Linked DNA regions of Neorhizobium galegae. The protein of the gene in region 3 binds, or shares a complex with, the protein of the main gene of each other region. Links are inferred from orthologs where the notes say so. Each region holds a gene or a part of one and is shown on either strand. Other genes may lie near its edges. The genes, in order: eno, pnp and LZK81_RS08390.

Evidence for each region.
Region 1: the proteins of LZK81_RS08390 (region 3) and eno are in contact, whole or in part, in a solved structure (PDB 2FYM), measured with the Escherichia coli proteins. The link is inferred for Neorhizobium galegae from one-to-one orthologs.
Region 2: the proteins of LZK81_RS08390 (region 3) and pnp are in contact, whole or in part, in a cryo-EM structure (PDB 9QH0), measured with the Escherichia coli proteins. The link is inferred for Neorhizobium galegae from one-to-one orthologs.

Annotation. Positions count from the first base shown.
Region 1 is NZ_CP090095.1:1,955,536-1,958,585, reverse strand. Bases 153-3,050 are described here. They hold eno (phosphopyruvate hydratase), read right to left. Parts: upstream 2,290-3,050; coding sequence 1,015-2,289; downstream 153-1,014. Other genes in these bases: kdsA (3-deoxy-8-phosphooctulonate synthase), read right to left, coding at 2,400-3,050; LZK81_RS09835 (FtsB family cell division protein), read right to left, coding at 535-852; pdhA (pyruvate dehydrogenase (acetyl-transferring) E1 component subunit alpha), read right to left, coding at 153-340. Outside these bases: more of pdhA, read right to left, coding at 1-152. UniProt on the Escherichia coli protein: Catalyzes the reversible conversion of 2-phosphoglycerate (2-PG) into phosphoenolpyruvate (PEP). It is essential for the degradation of carbohydrates via glycolysis.
Region 2 is NZ_CP090095.1:202,495-205,569, forward strand. The notes cover bases 52-2,974. They hold pnp (polyribonucleotide nucleotidyltransferase), read left to right. Parts: upstream 52-408; coding sequence 409-2,541; downstream 2,542-2,974. Other genes in these bases: rpsO (30S ribosomal protein S15), read left to right, coding at 52-73; LZK81_RS00940 (class I SAM-dependent methyltransferase), read left to right, coding at 2,632-2,974. Also shown: more of rpsO, read left to right, coding at 1-51; more of LZK81_RS00940, read left to right, coding at 2,975-3,075. UniProt on the Escherichia coli protein: Involved in mRNA degradation. Catalyzes the phosphorolysis of single-stranded polyribonucleotides processively in the 3'- to 5'-direction. Also involved, along with RNase II, in tRNA processing.
Region 3 is NZ_CP090095.1:1,673,630-1,677,324, forward strand. What follows is about bases 95-3,637. They hold LZK81_RS08390 (Rne/Rng family ribonuclease), read right to left. Parts: upstream 3,280-3,637; coding sequence 295-3,279; downstream 95-294. UniProt on the Escherichia coli protein: Endoribonuclease that plays a central role in RNA processing and decay. Required for the maturation of 5S and 16S rRNAs and the majority of tRNAs. Also involved in the degradation of most mRNAs.

The DNA.
Region 1 (3,050 bases), 280 kb from region 3 along the record:
CGTTCATGCCGGTTGCCAGCATGTGCCCGTGGTCGCGATAGGCGGTGATAACCTGGTCACCGTCCTGCTGCGCCATCTGCATGCCGACGACGACCGCTTCCTGGCCGATATAGAGATGACAGAACCCGCCGATGAAGCCCATGCCGTAGAGCTGGCCGGCCTTCTCCTCGAAACGGCGTATCAGGAGCATCTCACGATAGGCGTGAAGATCCTGATCCTTGCCGAAATCCGGCGTATTCTTGCCCGTAAACTCCTTGGCGGAGGATTTCGAGGCAGATTTGATTGCAGACTTTGCCGCTGGTTTGCGGCCGGATACAGACGCGGTCTTGGTCGGCGCCATTCATCCCTCCCTTTGAGTTCTGCGTTGAGAGCGAGATTGCGCCCTGACGTGTATCGCCAGATTCCCACTCTGGTTTCGGGGCGTACCATAGGCAAGAAAGGCTGCCCCAGCAATGCCATAAATGCATGGCTCACATTCCGCGCAACCTACTGAAAAGGTTACAGAAATGTAAAATTAACCGAAATCAGGTTAATTTAGAAGTAGTTGTTGAAGATGACGATTTCGTCGCCCCGGGAAATATTCAGCTGATAGCGGGCGATCTCGTCCAGCATGTCCTTGTCGAGCGAGCCGTCGCTCATCAGCTGAACCTGCCGCTCCAGCGTCTCGCGCCGAGCGGTCAACTTTGCGAGCTCGCCTGCACGCGCCTGCCGCTGACGTTCGAATTCCTCCGTGGCGATCAGGCCGAGATCACCGTGGATGGAATGATAGCCGAAATAGGAAAGAAACGCGACTGTGATGGCTGGAAGGGCAAAACGGCCGAATCTTCTTTTCTTATGATGCTTTGTCCACATGCCGCTCTAACGCCTTGCCACGCTTACGGGATCTCAAATCGGATCCGAAACAGAGCTTCAAATTCGCAGAACTTGCTTAAGCAATCGTTGACCAGAATCATGACGCGAAAAAGCCCGCGCTTTTGACGCGGGCTTTCATTGGAAATGTCGGATTGAAAAGCCTCAGGCTTTCAGGATGCCGCGGCCGGCATAAACGGCCTGCGGACCCAGCATCTCCTCGATGCGGATGAGCTGGTTGTACTTGGCAAGCCGGTCGGAACGCGACAGCGAGCCGGTCTTGATCTGTCCGCAATTGGTGGCCACGGCGAGATCGGCGATCGTCGAGTCTTCGGTTTCGCCCGAGCGGTGCGACATGACGGCGGTGTAGGCCGCCTTGTGGGCAGTCTCGACGGCATCGAGCGTTTCCGACAGCGAGCCGATCTGGTTGACCTTGACGAGGATGGAGTTGGCGACACCCATCTTTATGCCGTCGCGCAGGCGCGCCGAATTGGTGACGAACAGGTCGTCGCCGACGAGCTGGCACTTGGCGCCGATCTTGTCGGTCAGGTACTTCCAGCCGGCCCAATCGTCTTCCGCCATGCCGTCTTCGATCGAAATGATCGGGTACTTGGCTGCAAGCTCGGCCAGGTAATCGGCCATGGCTTCCGGCTCGAGCGTACGGCCCTCGCCTTCCATTTCGTACTTGCCGTTCTTGAAGAATTCAGTCGAGGCGCAATCGAGCGCCAGGCAGACGTCGTCGCCAGGCGTGTAACCGGCCTTCTCGACCGATTTCATGATGAAGTCGAGGGCTTCCGACGCGCTCTTCAGGCCCGGTGCGAAACCGCCTTCGTCGCCGACATTGGTATTGTGGCCCTGGGCCGCCAGTTCCTTCCTGAGGACGTGGAAGATCTCCGAGCCCATGCGCACGGCGTCCTTCAGCGTATCGGCGCCGACCGGCATGACCATGAATTCCTGGAAGTCGATCGGGTTGTCGGCATGGGCGCCGCCGTTGATGATGTTCATCATCGGGACCGGCAGGACATGCGCGTTCGGACCGCCGACATACCGGTAGAGCGGCAGGCCGGACGTTTCGGCGGCAGCCTTGGCGACGGCGAGCGAGACGCCGAGGATGGCATTGGCGCCGAGGCGCGACTTGTTCGGCGTGCCATCGAGCGCGATCATCGTCTTGTCGATATGGATCTGGCTTTCGGCATCAAAACCGCCGATCGCATCGAAGATCTCGGTGTTGACGGCTTCGACCGCCTTTTCGACGCCCTTGCCGTGATAGCGCTTGCCGCCGTCGCGGAGTTCGACGGCTTCGTGAGCGCCGGTGGAGGCGCCCGACGGAACGGCCGCACGGCCCATCGAACCGTCTTCCAGATAGACATCCACCTCTACGGTCGGATTGCCGCGGCTGTCGAGAATTTCGCGAGCGATGATATCGGTGATGGCGGTCAAGGGTCTCTCCCTGGGTTTGGACTTGACGTCACGAGGTCACTGAAAATGTCTCATAATCAATGACACGAAAATTACAATCGAAGCAGTTTGCGCGCTTTTTGTGGGCGGGCTCAAGCCGCCTTGGCAACGGCATCGAGCGCGAGCAGCTTTTCGAGCAGCCGCGGCATGTCCTTCAGATGCACCATGTTGGGGCCGTCCGAGGGCGCGTTGTCCGGATCCTCGTGCGTTTCGATGAACAGGCCCGCTATGCCGACGGCGACCGCTGCCCGCGCGAGGACCGGCACCATGGTGCGGTCTCCTCCGGTGGAGCCTCCCTGCCCGCCAGGCTGCTGTACGGAATGCGTCGCATCGAAGATCACCGGCGCGCCCATGGACGCCATGATCGGCAGCGAACGCATGTCGGAGACCAGCGTGTTGTAGCCGAAGGAGGCGCCGCGCTCGCACAGCAGAACGTTCGGGTTGCCGCTCTGGGTGATTTTGGCGAGCACGTTCTTCATGTCCCAAGGTGCCAGGAACTGGCCCTTCTTGACGTTGATGACGCGGCCGGTCTTGGCGGCGGCGACAAGCAGATCCGTCTGGCGGGACAGAAAAGCCGGGATCTGCAGGATGTCCACCGTCTTTGCGACGACAGCGCATTGTTCTTCCGTATGAATGTCGGTCAGAACCGGAAAGCCGAATTCCTGCTTCAGGTCTGCGAAGATTTCCATGGACTCTTCGAGCCCGATGCCGCGCTTGCCGGAAATCGACGTGCGGTTGGCCTT
Region 2 (3,075 bases), 1.5 Mb from region 3 along the record:
TCTTGATTATCTCAAGAAGAAGGACGAGGCCCGTTACAGCAAGATCATTGCTGCTCTGGGTATTCGCCGCTAAAAATTTCCGGTGGGCGTTCTTGGGGCGCCTGCCGGTTCTTTATTCGGGCCAAGGTCCGATGAAATGTTTGCGCTACGCCCTAGTTCGCGTGGTGACTGCCCGCAGACCCGGATGGGCCGGATCTGCCAAACAAACCGTTGACCTGTCATGGGGCAGGATTGCCGGATGCTTTCGGCCAAAGCCCTCGGGGCTTTAGCCGCGGCTCCTTTTCCAGGATGCCGGTGATGCAAAGCCTCCCGTTGTCTTGCCCATGATGTGTCACATTGATTGCGGTCGACTGTGCGCTGCGCCCCATATCGGCGATGCGTGTGCTCCCGCATTGAAGGACAAGACATATGTTCAATACACATTCCGTCGAAATCGAATGGGCAGGCCGCCCGCTGAGACTGGAAACGGGCAAGATCGCCCGTCAGGCTGACGGCGCGGTTCTCGCGACCTACGGCGAGACCGTCGTTCTCGCGACCGTCGTTTCCGCCAAGGCTCCGAAGCCTGGCCAGGATTTCTTCCCGCTCACCGTCAACTACCAGGAAAAGACCTATGCCGCCGGCAAGATCCCGGGCGGCTATTTCAAGCGCGAAGGCCGCCCGTCGGAAAAGGAAACGCTGGTTTCCCGCCTGATCGACCGCCCGATCCGCCCGCTCTTCCCGGAAGGCTACAAGAACGACACCCAGGTCGTCGTTACCGTCGTGCAGCACGACCTTGAGAACGATCCGGACGTTTTGTCGATGGTCGCGGCTTCCGCAGCGCTGACGCTCTCCGGCGTTCCCTTCATGGGCCCGGTCGGCGGCGCTCGCGTCGGTTACATCAACGGCGAATACGTTCTGAACCCGCATCTCGACGAGATGGACGAGTCCACCCTCGACCTCATTGTCGCCGGTACGGGCGATGCCGTCCTGATGGTTGAATCCGAAGCCAAGGAACTCAACGAAGACATCATGCTCGGCGCCGTCATGTTCGGCCACCGCGGTTTCCAGCCGGTCATCGACGCGATCATCAAGCTCGCTGAAGTCGCCGCCAAGGAACCCCGCGAATTCGAACCGGAAGACCATTCCGAGCTCGAAGCCGAAATGCTGAAGCATTTCGAAGCCGAGCTTCGCGAAGGCTACAAGATCACCCAGAAGGCTGACCGTTACGCAGCCGTCGACGCCGTCAAGGCGAAGGTCAAGGCTCACTTCTTCCCGGAAGGCGTCGAGCCGAAGTACAATGCTGAAGTCATCGGCGCCGTCTTCAAGCACCTGCAGGCCAAGATCGTTCGCTGGAACATCCTCGACACCAAGAGCCGCATCGACGGCCGCGACCTTGAAACCGTTCGTCCGATCGTCTCGGAAGTCGGCATCCTGCCGCGCACCCACGGTTCGGCCCTCTTCACCCGCGGCGAGACCCAGGCGATCGTTGTCGCCACGCTCGGCACCGGCGAAGACGAGCAGTACGTCGACAGCCTGACGGGCATGTACAAGGAGCGCTTCCTCCTCCATTACAACTTCCCTCCCTACTCGGTCGGTGAAACTGGCCGCATGGGCTCCCCGGGCCGCCGCGAAATCGGCCATGGCAAGCTCGCATGGCGCGCCATCCGCCCGATGCTGCCGACCGTCGAGCAGTTCCCCTACACGCTGCGCGTCGTTTCCGAAATCACCGAGTCCAACGGCTCGTCTTCGATGGCGACCGTCTGCGGCACCTCGCTCGCACTGATGGACGCCGGCGTTCCGCTGGCCAAGCCGGTTGCCGGCATCGCCATGGGCCTCATCCTCGAGGGTGAACGCTTCGCAGTTCTCTCCGACATCCTCGGCGACGAAGACCACCTCGGCGACATGGACTTCAAGGTCGCGGGTACTGCCGACGGCATCACCTCGCTGCAGATGGACATCAAGATCGCCGGCATCACCGAAGAGATCATGAAGGTCGCGCTCGGTCAGGCACAGGGCGGTCGCAAGCACATCCTCGGCGAAATGGCCAATGCCATCACCGAGAGCCGCGGCCAGCTCGGCGAATTCGCACCGCGCATCGAAGTGATGAACATCCCGGTCGACAAGATCCGCGAAGTCATCGGTTCGGGCGGCAAGGTCATCCGCGAAATCGTCGAAAAGACCGGCGCCAAGATCAACATCGAGGACGACGGCACCGTCAAGATCGCTTCGTCTTCCGGCAAGGAAATCGAAGCGGCCCGCAAGTGGATCCACTCGATCGTTGCCGAGCCGGAAGTTGGCGCTATCTATGAAGGCACGGTCGTCAAGACCGCCGACTTCGGTGCTTTCGTGAACTTCTTCGGCGCCCGCGACGGCCTCGTGCACATCTCGCAGCTCGCTTCCGAGCGTGTTGCCAAGACCCAGGACGTCGTCAAGGAAGGCGACAAGGTCTGGGTCAAGCTGATGGGCTTCGACGAGCGCGGCAAGGTTCGCCTGTCGATGAAGGTCGTCGACCAGGCCACCGGCCAGGAACTCAAGAAGGCTGAAGGCGAAGCCGCCGAATAAGGCCTTCTTCTTCCGAGACATCGAGGCGCGGAAGCTCTTCCGCGCCTTTTGTTTATCTGCTGTTACGAGACCGAACCCACGAGACTAGCCATGAGCCGAGACGCCCTGAAAACCCTGTTCCACCCCTTCGATACCGAGGCGGTTCCCATGCCCGGCGAAGGCGAGCGTGTGCTCTTCCTGGGCGCCGAGGCGGGCAACGCCTTGCCCGAGGGGTTTGCAGCCGAGATCACCGCAGTACAGTCGTTTCGGCCTCTGTTCCGCGCCTTGAGCGAAGGCGCCTTTCCCGAGGCCGAGGGTGACAGTTATGACTTTGGGCTGGTGCTTTGCGGCAAGCATCGCGGCGAGAACGAGAACCGCGTGGCCGAGGCTCTGGAGCGCGTCAGAACAGGCGGCGTGATCATTGTGGCCGGCGGTAAGGAAGACGGCATCCAGCCGCTTCGCAACACGCTCCTGAAGCTTGGCATCGAACTCGACTACACCCCGAAATATCACGGCGTCGCGATATGGTTCGCCAGGCCCGCCGATGCGGATGCT
Region 3 (3,695 bases):
TGGGTGGGCACACGAATCCCGCGCACCATTGTTGCGGTTTGTGCCCAAAGTAAGCCAGTCGGGCTTTCCAAAAAACCTCAAAATCATGTCCAGGCGGTTTCCGCCAGTTCACAACTGCGTATGACGCCTAGTCGGATGGCGGACCCGATGCCGGAATGGAGTCTGATTTCAACAGGCTATCCGCGTTTTCGGAATCGCTTCGACAGGCGGTTGATCCAGTTTCTGAGGCTCAGGGCAGGGCAAAAATAAAAACGGCCGCGTTTTGCGCGGCCGTTTCGTCGGTTCTCGTTAGGCTCAGAAGAAGCCGCGGCGCTGCCACCAGCCGGCTTTCTTCGGCTTCGACGTATCGCCTTCGGTCTCGGGCGCTGCCACGGGATCGGAACTCTTCACCACTGCCTCGACGGAGGAGGAGATGTTCGATGCGCGGTTGGCCCGTGCCGGTTTTGCTTCGCCGCTATCGGCCTGCTTGGCCTCTGCGACGGGAGCTTCTTCGGCAGGAGTGGCTTCAACCGGAGCGGCTTCGGGAGCCTGCGGCTCTTGGCCGAGTGCCGCTTCGACCTGCTCGACGACGGTTTCCACCGGAGCCGGAACAACCACAGCCGCCTCTTCCGCAGCCGGTATGTCGGCCGCAGTCGCCGCCTTGCCACGACGCGAACGGCGCGGCTTGGCTTCTGGCTTGCCGCCAGGTGCTGCTTCCGCCTCGGCGGGAGCCGGCACAGCCTCGACGGCGGCCTCTTCGGAGGCTTCCGCTAAGGCCGCCGCCGGCACTGCCGCGACGTCTTCGCTGGATGCGTCTTCGTCGGCCGCGTCGCCGTCATCCGAAGCGCTCAGCTCCTGGCCGTCCTCACCGTTGCGATTGCGACGACCACCGCGCTTGCCGCGGCGGCGGCGCTTGCGGCGGTTTTCTTCCGAGTCCGAATCGGCGGCAACCGTTGCGTCGGATGCTTCGCCGGCTTCGGAAACATCGTCCTCGCCTTCGTCGCCGTCCTCGTCGCCATCGGCCATGTCGTCATTGCCGCCCTGTGCGGTCTGGGCATCTCCACCCTTTTCTCCGCCGCGGTTGCGACGACGCCGGCGGCGCTTGCGCTTGCGGCCGTTCGGGTCGTCGCCCTGCTGCTGAGCGCGCTCGGCATTGGCAACTGCCGGCTGCGCCGCCGCTGCGGCGGTCTCTTCTTCTTCTTCCTCCTCCTCGTCGGCCTCGATGACGATGTCGTCATCGTCCTCTTCGACGGGGATGGCCGCGAACTGCATCAGGCTTTCGATCTTGACCGGGTTTTCGACCGGCTCGCCACGATCGATCGCGAAATGGCTGGAGCCGATGCTGACGTCCGATTCGATGAAGATCGAGACGCCGAAGCGGTTCTCGTAATCGACGATGCTGGCGCGCTTGTGGTTGAGGAGATAGAGCGCGATTTCCGGCGTCGTGCGCACGGTGATGTCGTGCGTGGTGTTCTTGAGCAGGTACTCCTCGACGCCGCGCAGCACATGCAGGGCGACCGACGACTGCGACCGCACGTGACCGGTGCCGCCGCAATGGGTGCAGATCTGCGTTGTCGATTCGAGAACCGAAGCGCGGATGCGCTGGCGCGACATTTCAAGCAGGCCGAAATGCGAGATGCGGCCGACCTGGATGCGGGCCCGGTCGTTCTTCAGGCAATCCTTCAGCTTCTTCTCGACGGCGCGGTTGTTGCGCTTTTCTTCCATGTCGATGAAGTCGATGACGATCAGGCCGGCAAGGTCGCGCAGACGAAGCTGACGGGCGACTTCTTCCGCCGCTTCCAGATTGGTCTGGAGCGCGGTTTCCTCGATCGAGTGCTCGCGGGTCGAGCGGCCGGAGTTGACGTCGATGGCGACGAGCGCTTCCGTCTGGTTCATGATCAGGTAGCCGCCGGACTTCAGCGTCACCTGCGGCTGCAGCATGCGGTCGAGCTGCGCCTCGATGCCGGAGCGGGCGAAGATCGGATGCAGATCGCGATAGGGCTGGACCACCTTGGCATGGCTCGGCATCAGCATCTTCATGAAGTCTTTCGCTTCACGATAGCCTTCTTCGCCGGAGACGATGATCTCGGAAATGTCCTTGTTGTAGAGGTCGCGGATCGAGCGCTTGATCAGCGAGCCTTCCTCGTAGACGAGGGTAGGGGCGGTCGAGCTCAGTGTCAGCGTGCGGACGTTTTCCCAAAGGCGCATCAGGTATTCGAAGTCGCGCTTGACCTCGACGCGGGTGCGGTTCGCACCGGCTGTGCGCAGGATGACGCCCATGCCCTGCGGCACGTCGAGCTCGCGGGCGATTTCCTTCAGGCGCTTGCGGTCCTGCGGCTGGGTGATCTTGCGGGAAATGCCGCCGCCACGAGCGGTGTTCGGCATCAGCACCGAATAACGGCCGGCGAGCGAAAGATAGGTGGTGAGAGCCGCACCCTTGTTGCCGCGCTCTTCCTTGGCGACCTGCACGAGCAGGATCTGGCGGCGCTTGATGACTTCCTGGATACGGTACTGCTTGCGCGGCTTGCGCACGACGCGCTCCGGAACTTCTTCCATGGCGTCTTCGGCGCCGACCGATTCGATCACTTCCTTCTCGCCGTGGTCGTCATCGTCGTCGTCATCGAAATCGTCGTTGCGGCCGCCACGGCGGGCATCGACGTCTTCCGAGATCGAATCGGTTTCGACCATCGCGGCCATTTCGCCGGGCGTCGAACCGTCGTCGTCATTGTTCTCGGAGGAGGGAACGCCCTCGCCTTCGGATGCGCCGGCTTCGAGAGCCGCTGCTTCTTCTGCCGGCTTCTTGCGGGCGCGGCTGCGGCGCGGCTTGGCTTTCGGCTTTTCCGTCTCCTCGCCAGCGACAGCCTCGACCGGGCCTGTTTCGGCTGCTTCCGCGCCGGCTTCGCTTGCGGGCTCGGCGGTGGGGGCAGGGATGGAAATGCCGATATCCGGCTGTTCCTGGTGGGCAAGGTCGACCACCGGATCGGCAGCTTCCGCCTCGGCGATCTTGCGCTGATCCTCGGCTTCCTGCTGCATCAGCGCCTGACGGTCGGCAAGCGGGATCTGATAATAGTCGGGATGGATTTCGGCAAAGGCGAGGAAGCCGTGACGGTTCCCGCCGTAGTCGACGAAAGCGGCCTGCAGTGAGGGTTCGACCCTCGTCACCTTCGCCAGATAGATATTGCCGCGTATCTGTTTCTTATGCTGCGATTCGAAATCGAACTCCTCGATCCGGTTACCGCGAACGACGACTACGCGCGTCTCCTCTTCGTGAGACGCGTCGATAAGCATTTTGTCTGCCATTGAAATTCTGCTCCTCGGCGCCGCCGGGAGAATGCAGAAAAGCCTGCCACGAGGACAGGCCCGTCATGCAATGCGGTCGTTGCGCCGGATAAAGATGTTCCCGTCAGGCGCGGTTGTGACGGCAGCCGGAAAGATGACGGGGAGCATTGCTCCCTCGGTCTCTCCAGGTTTTGAAAATTGTGCCGCGACATCAAAAACCAAACGAGAATGACGATACCATAGGCCCGCATGGGCCCGATGAATGTGCTCCGCATGAGCGGTGGGTGGCACGCCACCCGGTATTATTCCGGCCACCGCCGGTTGGATCGTGTATCAGGAAAAAGTGTAGCGACGGCGGATGACTGTCGGTCTTCGGCGCCAGGTCCTGAAGAGGCTGGCCAGCCTATCGGCAGACTATCCCGTCAACACTTTAACCC